DNA from 2 places in the Lysinibacillus sp. NPDC093210 genome. Region 2 is predicted to be linked to the other one. Evidence: predicted binding sites of a transcription regulator. Region 2 holds the regulator's gene; the other holds the start of a gene.

Region 1 (5,033 bases), on a different contig from region 2:
CACAAATTACAGCTACATTTGTTTGCGCTAATTCTTCTAAGTCTGCTGAAATATCCATTGTTGTTTCAGCACCGCGGTGCACCCCACCGATACCACCTGTAACGAAAATTTCAATGCCAGCAAGCTCAGCACAAATCATTGTTGCAGCAACTGTTGTCGCGCCTAATTTTTTCGTAGCTAATAAATAGCCTAGGTCACGGCGAGAAGTTTTAGCAACACCTTGTGCATTCCCAAACATTTCAAGCTCTTCGTCAGATAAACCGATTTTAATTTTACCGTCAATTAGCGCAATCGTTGCAGGTACCGCACCGTTGTCACGAATAATTTGCTCAACCTCACGAGCTGTTTGTACGTTTTGAGGATATGGCATACCATGTGAAATGATTGTTGACTCTAATGCAACAATTGGTAGTCCTTTTGCTTGTCCAGCTTTTACTTCTTCTGATAATACGATGAATTCTTTCATGTGTTATTCCTCCATTTCACTTTTTAACAATTCTTCTGATAATTCAGGTCTTACTGTGTACGGGGATGCAAGTGTATTTTTGGCATTTGTTAAGCCTGCATCAATGCAATCCTCAAATGATTGTCCTCTTAACCAACTATGGATGACAGCACTTACAAAAGCATCACCCGCGCCAGTTACATCTTCAATTTTAGTGATGGCCTTAGCAGCAAAATGACTTGGTGTATTAGTTTCAGATGCAGCATAGACACCTTTGCTACCAGCAGTAATAATGACATGCTCGGCCCCTAATTGAAGAAGCTTTTGAATAGCTTTTTCATAGTTTGCATCGTTTTCAATCTTATGACCAACAATTGTTTCTGCTTCATCTGTGTTACAAATAAACCATGTAACCCCTTGCAATGTATCTGGTAATCGATTCATTTTTGGCGAGGATACGGGTACAATGACGAACGGAATAGCTCGCGCAATCGCTACTTGTTGGATGTAAGCTACCGTTTCTTTCGGGCAGTTTAAATCCATAATAAAGCAGCCTGCATTCATTAGCATTGGCTCATATTTCTTCAATAAACTTGGCAATAATAAATCATAAACTTCCATGTTTGCAACAGCTAATGCAAGCTCACCTTGCTCGTCCATAATCGCAGTATAGGAACCAGTTGAAGCATCTGGTAACTGCTCGACATAGCGTAAATTCATAAATGATTCTGATGCTTCTTGGATTACTTGCCAATCCGCATCCTTTCCAGCTGTCGTGAGTAACGTCACCTCATGATTAAGTCGACCTAAATTTTCCGCAATATTTCGACCAACCCCACCTACACTGAATGAGGAGCTAGCAGGATTAGAAGTTCCTAATTGCACGGTCCCTCTTACATGAAATTTCCGATCGAGATTAGCTCCGCCGATACAAATAATTTCATTTTCCTCAGGTAAAATATAAGCACGGCCAACAATCTTCCCTTGCTTCGTTAAGCTCGACACTAGGTTTGCAAGTACTGGACGGGACAGATTCATCTTATCTGCCATCTCTTGCTGAGACATAAACGGATTTTTACGAATTAAAGCCAGTACCGCTTGTTCTCTTTCATTCATAGCATCACCTTTTATTATATTTGTTTACATTATAAACTTTTGTTTGAATTAAGTCAACATTTCTCTTATTTATAAGGTTTTACAACAAAAAAATAGCACGCTAGAATACTTCCTAGCATACTATTTGTACTTTTCATGTCGTTTATACTATTATGTTCAATCCTTTCTGTTCATTACTATAGGAGCATCGTTTTAATGTGCTAGTTTATTCGGAGATTGCTTTTTCACGATGATGACAAACAAGCTAGCTAAAACACATAATACACCAGCTAAGAAAAACGCCCATGTGTACGAGTTAAAAAATTTATAAATTAGACCTCCACCGTATGCTGCTACTGCAGCACCTGCCTGATGGGATGCAAAAATCCAACCATAAATAATACCACTTTTTTGCGTGCCAAAAATTTGTCTTGAGATACTAACAGTTGGCGGTACAGTTGCAATCCAATCTAATCCATAAAACGCAGTAAAAATAATGAGCAATGTAAGAGAACCCTGCATTAATGCATATGGCAGTAAAACTAAAGAAGCACCTCTTAAAAGATAATACCAAAATAGTAACCAACGATTATCGAAGCGATCAGATAACCAGCCTGATAATGTTGTTCCGACTAAGTTGAATATTCCCATGAATGATAGAAACGAAGCAGCCGTTACTAAAGGTACACCGAAACTAATACAATACGATACAAAATGGGTACCAATTAACCCGCTTGTTGATAACCCGCAAATAAAAAAACTACCTGCTAAAAGCCAAAATTCTTTCACTTTTATTGCAGTGAATAAACCATTAAAAGCAATAATAATTGGGTTTTTCTTATTTTCTACTACACTTTCTGCTTTTTCTTCTTCAAGTCCATATGCAAGAAGCCCAACGTCCATCGGTTTATTTTTCATAAACAACAAAATAATGATAAACATAATGGAGCTTAACACCATTATTAATGCAATTGCCCATCGCCATGAAGAATTTTCGATAATCATTGCTAATATCGGGAGAAGAACTAATTGTCCTGTTGCAGTGCTGGCAGTTAATATCCCTAAAGCGAGCCCTCTTCTTTTTTCGAACCAATGATTCGCTACAAAAGGACTTAAAACGGTTAAAAAGAGACTAGCCCCTAGACCAATTATAAAACCCCAAATAATAATCAATTGCCATGCTTGCTGCATTAACAATGTAAGCGATATGCCTATAATTAATATCGCCATAGCAGCTAGCATCATTTTCTTTAATCCCAGAACTTCGAGCAATGCCGCCATAAACGGACCGGAAATCCCATATAAAAAAAGACTAATGGCAAAAGACATTGCGATTACCGAACGATCCCACCCAAATTCATGTTCAAACGGACCAATAAAAACACCTGATGAAGATAAGGTAATGCCTGCTACAATAATTGAAAAAAATGTTATCATTAAAATAAACCAACTGTAATGAATACGTTTCATAACCCCACCTACATTTCTAGAAAAATGTAAAACGATTGTTTTTATATGAAATAAATTTAGAAAACAGGTATGCTAAAAATATATGTATATACATATATAATAATGACTCGCTATTTTAGATGTCAAGAAAATAATTCCATTTTAGTGGTACAATATAGTTTAACGAAAAACCTAAAAGGAGATCTAGTTATGGAGAGAAATTACACAGACATTGACTATACTCAAATTTGCGTATGTGCGAATCTTAGAAAAAAGACTAGAGCCGTTACGCAGCTATATGATAAAGCTCTTGAACCTACTCATTTAAAAGTTACTCAATACTCGATGCTAGCAAATATTGCCCATCATAAAGCAGTTTCAGTAAGTCAATTGGGTGATATTCTATTACTTGATCAGACAACGATAACCCGTAATGTCAATCTATTGAAGAAAAATGGCTTTGTGGATGTTACTCGCGATACACAAGATGGCCGAACGAAAATCATTTCTTTAACGGCTATAGGAAATGAAAAATTAAATGAAGCAACACCAATTTGGATGGACATACAAGAAAAAATCATAGAGGATATTGGAATCGAAAAATATATAGACTTTTATGAAACGCTAAAAAAAATTCAAAAAGTAGTGAAATCCTACGACTAGTTTTGTCAGAATTGTTTGGGTGACTGGCACTTTATAAAAAAGGCTGTCCCAACATTCGGGACAGCCTTTTTCGTTTCTTAATATTGAATTAATGTTTTCATGCTTAGATCGCCAAGTTTTGCACGACCGTTTAGTTCGATTAGCTCAATTAGGAATGCACAGCCAACAACTTCCCCACCTAATTGCTGAATTAAGCGAACCGTTGCCTCTACTGTCCCCCCAGTTGCAAGTAAATCGTCACAAATAAGCACTTTTTGACCTGGTTTGATGGCATCTTTATGCATTGTTAATGTATCTTTACCATATTCTAAACCGTAATCTGCACTAATTACTTCACGTGGCAATTTTCCTGGTTTACGAACTGGTGCAAAGCCAATTTCAAGCGCATAGGCAACTGGGCAACCTATAATGAAACCACGAGCTTCAGGACCTACAATAACCTCTGCGCCAACTTCCTTAGCGTATTCAACGATTTGATCCGTTGCATATTTGTAAGCTGGACCGTTATCCATAATTGTTGTAATATCTTTGAAGCTAATGCCTTCTTTTGGCCAGTTCTCAACTGTTGTCACGTATTGCTTTAAATCCATAGTTCTTGCTCCTCCTACGAAATTGTATTCGTATATAAATTTAATCGTTCATCAAACCATTGCTTTAACTCTATATATGGTGCATAGACAAGTTTTTGCTCTATTTCAATCTGTTCTGAACGTTGTTTGTAAGACGGCGCCTCAGTTAATGGCGTTTTCGGCGCATTCACGTTGACAGTCGTCAGTCCACTCTCCATTCTAACAAAATTAAGCTCAAAAAACACCTGTGTCATAAATTTTAATGCTTCTAACGGCCAACCCGTATGCTTTGCTAAATCCGTTAAATGCATATCTAATGGAAATGCAGGACGTTGCTTTAGAAATTTATAGTACCAGGCAAATTGTTCACGTGTAGGCATTCCGTTGAAGTACTGGGAATCTGGCATATAAAAATGAGCATAAATACGCGAAGGTGCTGTTTTTTGTAATACATTTTCTAATAATTGAACGTTGTGCGGTAAATCAAGTAACACAATATAATTTGTTTGCTCAACATTGGACAGCTCGGCATCAACTAATTGAATAGGTACACCTAGCAATGAGTGATAATAGCTCATCGTCTCAGGACGGAACGCATAAAAAATAGCTTCCTCTTTTGGCACTGTATGCAACCAACGAGAAGTTTGGCGAATTCCACGAATATCAAATAATTGCCATTCTGTCGTTTGAACATCCTCAATCATAAATTGTGGCTTTTTACGTCCTTGCCACTCATTAATTTGAAGATCTCCAATAAACGATACTTTAATGCCGTATGTCAGCTCATTATACAAATGCCCTTTATTAAAACC
Region 2 (5,033 bases):
TGAGAAGTTTGCGAGTCTAATAGGGCTGGCTTTGAAGGAGGTACACTGATGGTACCTGAAATTAACCTCTTACCGAATTTAGAAAAACAGAAATCAGCACCAATTCTCTTATATATATTAATTATTGTACTAGTTGGTATCGTTTTAGCGTTCATGATAATCCAATATTTTCAGGCAAGAGGCGAGATTACGAAATTAAATGCGCAGGAAATAGAGCTGACGTCACAGCAAGAAAAGCTACAAATAGAATTAGATGGTATACGAAATATGAATGCAGGTTCGCTTGAGCAATCGGTTCAATTTGTCAATCATGTAGCTTACCCTGTAACACCATTAATAGATGAGACGCAAGCATTATTGCCAGAGCAGACGTATTTACGGAATTATCAATTTGGTGATACAAATATAGAAATTACCGCTGATTTTGAAACGATGTCAGCTATTTCAAACTATCTTGATAAACTAAACGTAAGCCCTTATTTCACGGATATTCAAGTTGGAACAATTGAAAATTTTGAGTTATCGATTGGGGAGCAAAGCGAAGTAAATTTAAAGGATAAATATCAGGAATTACCGCGTTATTCGGTAACCATTACGTTGGCAATTGATTTTATTTATTTGGCTGGAGGTAGAGAATCATGACAAGCAGCAAAAACTCAGCGATTCTTCTGCTAACCGCATTAGTTGCAGCACTGTTATTTGCGCTCTATTACTATTTATTAACACCTAAATTGGAAGAGGTAGAGGCGAAGGAACAAGACGTAAGTGCACTTCAACAAGAAATTGCAACAATTCAGGAGCAAATTGCTGCATTAGATACGGTACAACAATCACATGGTGTAAGTGTGCTATCTTTGCGAAAAAAAGTGCCTCAAACTCGCGCCATTGAAGGTGTTATTCGAAATATCGAGGAAATAGAAGCAGTAACAGGAACGCGGGTTGAAGCTGTAGAATTTAATAATTATGATTCACTCGTGATGGACTCTTCGATTATTGACCCAAACACGTCAGCAATTGAGGAGCAAGCGCTCAGTGACACAGCACAACAACTTACTGAAAATAGCGTGCAAGCAGATGGTGAAGAAGGGGATAAAACATTACCAACGTCTACAATTGCTAAAGAAGCATTACCAGCAGAATTGAAATTAGTGACGTTTAGTATTGATGTTGTCGCAAAAGATACGAAGGCAATGCTTGAATTTTTAAAGGAAATTGAAAAAATTGAACGTGTGATGAAAATCGACACATTAGATATTACATTAACTGGGGAAGAAGTTTTATTTGAGGAGGATGCAGATTCATCCATTAAGGCTACCATTCAGGTAACAACCTTCTATTACGAAGGGGAACAATGATGTTAAGGCGCGCATACTCCAAAGTATGGGCGCTATGTTAGTTTAGGAGGCAGTAAAAATGGAAATGGCTTATACAATACTAGTATTTGTATTTGGACTAGTTTTTGGATCGTTTTTTAATGTTGTAGGATTACGTGTGCCGATAAAGGAGTCAATTGTAAAGCCGCCTTCTCATTGTACGAGCTGTCAGAGACAATTAACGGCAATTGATTTAGTGCCAGTTTTGTCCTATGTTTTTTTAGCAGGTAAATGTCGTAGCTGTGGGCAAAAAATTTCGTGGATTTATCCGCTAATGGAGTTGCTAACAGGGGTATTATTCGCCTTTTCATATTGGCAATTAGGCTTTAGTAAAGAGTTTATCGTAGCTATACTATTGATATCATTATTAGTAATCCTCGTTGTATCGGACTTCGCATATATGCTTATTCCTGATAAAGTGCTTTTGTTTTTTTTGCCATTATTAGCTATTGGACGGGTGTTATCACCCTTAACACCGTGGTGGGATAGTATCGTAGGTGCCGTTGTTGGCTTTGGCATATTATATTGTATTGCTGTTGTATCACGTGGTGGTATGGGCGGTGGCGATATTAAATTATTCTTTTTACTTGGACTTGTACTTGGTACAATAAATACATTATTGACATTATTTGTAGCGGCAGTAATTGGTATGATTGTCGGGATAATCGTGCTCAAAGTACGGCAACAAGGTCGAAAAACGCCGATTCCTTTTGGACCATCCATTGCTTTAGCTGCAATTATCGTGTATTACTATGGGAATGTCATCATTGATTGGTATGTAGGATTATGGTAAGGGGGTATATGGATGAAACCGATTATTGGTATTACAGCATTTGCGGAGGACGATTTATCGTCAAGATTGAATGTAGCCTATAGTAAAAGTGTGATTGAGGCTGGTGGCATTCCACTTATTATTCCACTAGGGGTAGAGGAAGATGTAGCACAAATTTTATCGCTGACGGATGGCTTATTATTATCTGGTGGTCATGATGTTCATCCATTTGAATTTGGAGCGGAGCCTCTACCGAAGCTAGGACAAATACATCCAGAACGAGATAAGGTGGAGCTTGCCTTAATTCATGCGGCTTTTACAAGGAAAATGCCGATTTTCGGGATTTGCCGTGGCATGCAAATACTCAATGTTGCACTAGGTGGAACTTTATACCAAGATGTTGATAGCGAATATCATAGTAGTAGGCTGTTGAAACATACGCAACTAGCCGCTCGTGGTGTAGCTACACATTATGTGCAATTAACGCCTGATACGTTGTTAAAATCAATTATCGAGGAAGAAAAAATTGCTGTGAATTCATTTCACCATCAAGCTGTAAATGTATTAGCAGAGAAGCTAATCGTTGCAGCGAAATCGAGTGATGGCCTAGTTGAAGCGTTCGTACATGAAGACTACCCGTTTTGTTTAGCAGTGCAGTGGCATCCAGAAGAACAAGCCGTTGTAGGAGATTTAGCTGCAGAGAAGCTCTTTGCTGCCTTCACGGAGCAGAGCTTAAAATATAAAAGAGAAGCATGAGTGCTTCTCTTTTTTGTTTGCTAAGTATGAGAATGCATTAATGTACACGGCGATATAAGCCGACTACTTGTCCTAAAATTGAAACTTGATCTACAATAATCGGTTCCATTGTAGCGTTTTCTGGCTGTAAGCGGAAATGATTTTTTTCCTTGAAGAAGCGTTTAACTGTTGCTTCATCTTCTTCTGTCATTGCAACAACAATATCACCGTTATCAGCTGTTGCTCTTTGCTTGACGATGACTAAATCTCCGTCAAAAATACCCGCCTCGATCATCGATTCACCCATGATTTCTAACATAAATAGCTGATCTTCACTTGTACCGTAAATATCAGGTAATGGGAAATATTCGTCGATATTTTCGATAGCTGTTATAGGTGATCCAGCTGTTACCTTACCAACAAGTGGTACATGGATGACGCTTTGCTTTTGAATTGAATCCTCTGGCTCTAAAATTTCAATCGCACGTGGCTTAGTAGGATCTCGTCGAATAAAGCCCTTTTGCTCTAAACGAGCTAAATGTCCATGAACCGTTGAGCTGGAAGCAAGTCCAACTGCTTCCCCAATTTCACGTACAGATGGCGGATAGCCTTTTGCACGTACTTCTTCTTTGATAAACGCTAGTATATCCTCTTGTCTTTTCGAAACTTTTTTCATGATTGCTCACCTCTTTTTTTATATCATTCTTCTTACTATCTTCTTACTAGATAGTATAGCAGAATGCGAACACTTATGCAAACATAGGTTCGAAAAGTGTTTGACAAAAACGTCTGTTCGCTTTATTATAAGAACATACATTCCGAACAAACATTCTAAAAAGGGGATAAGATGAATGAATTGGTTTAAAAAAAATACACATATTTCAATTTTGTTAGGCGCATTTTTACTATTTGCAGGTTATCTTGTTATAACTGATCCTGGAGACATTACTTACACAGAAATTAATATTGAACATGGCGATAGCTTATGGTCGTTAGCTGAGCAATACCGTGGTAAAATGGGTACGGACGACTGGATAAAACTTGTGAAAGCCGAGAACGAATTACATAGCGTGAAAATAGTTGCTGGAAAATCACTCGTTATACCAGTAGTGGGTGACAATAAGATACCCACCAATTCAATTGAAATTGCGAGAAGTGAAAGATGATGAATAAACAACAAACGGCTGTAATTTACTGCCGTGTGAGCACCGAAAAAGAGACACAAAGTTCTTCATTGGAGCGTCAACAAGAAGAATTACTTCGATATGCTGAGGAACAAAACTATGATGTGAAAAATGTTTTTCTGGATAAGCATAGTGGGTATGATGTTGAGCGCGAAGGATTACTTGAAATGCTCGATTATATTAAAGAAAACGAGATACAAGCATTATTTGTGCAAGATGAAACACGTTTAGGACGTGGTAATGCACGAATGGCTGTACTTCATTTATTGCAAAAAACTGAAACAGATGTTTTTTCCATGCGTGATGCAGGGCCTGTACAATTGAATGAGATGGATACGATGTTGCTCGAAATTTTAGCTATTGTTGAGGAATATCAACGTAAAATCCATAATGCGAAAATTCGTCGTGGCATGCGCCGTGCAGTAGAAAATGGCTATCGTCCTGAAAATAACCTTTCCAATCGTGGTAATCCAAATGGTCAGGAGCGTAAGGAAGTGCCTATAGAAGAAATTGTGAAGCTGCGTAATCGGGGCTTTACCTATGAGGAAATTGCTGCGACACTAAGAGGTCTTGGCTTCGATGTTAGTAAGGCAACCGTACATAGGCGGTATCAAGAACATCAAGAAAGGTTAGCGGGCAATTAATTTTGCCCTGCTAATCTTTTTTTCATGCTTAAAAACGTTCCTGTTTGTAAAATAAACTGTCCAAGTAGGTTGTTGTAGGGCAAGATAAATTTCATATTAAAGCTGACCATTCTTCCTGTAAAATAGCGTAATAGTATTCATCCCACCAGTCGTCACCAAACGGTATACACTTTTTGAAAAAACCTTCACGTCGCATACCGATTTTTTCCATCACTCGGTAGGAAGCAATATTTTCGGGCTGGCATGTAGCGATAATTCTATGAAGCTTCATATTGGTAAACCCATAATCTAATAGGGCGTGCGCTGCTTCTGAAGCATAGCCATG

The links. Region 2 encodes LexA, which represses DNA repair genes until DNA is damaged. Its sites were predicted from a motif close to CGAACATATGTTCG; they were not measured.
Region 1: the regulator LexA is predicted to act here: its motif matches at 1,594-1,607, upstream of ACIP9C_RS05975 (carbohydrate kinase).

Annotation. Positions count from the first base shown of each region.
Region 1 is NZ_JBIVOE010000002.1:75,808-80,840, forward strand. Features, by position in the region: gene ACIP9C_RS05970 (pseudouridine-5'-phosphate glycosidase) at 1-466, opposite strand, end outside; gene ACIP9C_RS05975 (carbohydrate kinase) at 470-1,561, opposite strand; gene ACIP9C_RS05980 (MFS transporter) at 1,754-3,010, opposite strand; gene ACIP9C_RS05985 (MarR family winged helix-turn-helix transcriptional regulator) at 3,200-3,652, shown strand; gene ACIP9C_RS05990 (adenine phosphoribosyltransferase) at 3,730-4,242, opposite strand; gene recJ (single-stranded-DNA-specific exonuclease RecJ) at 4,257-5,033, opposite strand, start outside.
Region 2 is NZ_JBIVOE010000001.1:782,586-787,618, reverse strand. Features, by position in the region: gene pilM (type IV pilus biogenesis protein PilM) at 1-49, shown strand, start outside; gene ACIP9C_RS03950 (PilN domain-containing protein) at 49-642, shown strand; gene ACIP9C_RS03945 (potassium transporter) at 639-1,355, shown strand; gene ACIP9C_RS03940 (prepilin peptidase) at 1,414-2,166, shown strand; gene ACIP9C_RS03935 (gamma-glutamyl-gamma-aminobutyrate hydrolase family protein) at 2,179-2,901, shown strand; gene lexA (transcriptional repressor LexA) at 2,939-3,556, opposite strand; gene yneA (cell division suppressor protein YneA) at 3,732-4,046, shown strand; gene ACIP9C_RS03920 (YneB family resolvase-like protein) at 4,043-4,708, shown strand; gene ACIP9C_RS03915 (GNAT family N-acetyltransferase) at 4,800-5,033, opposite strand, start outside.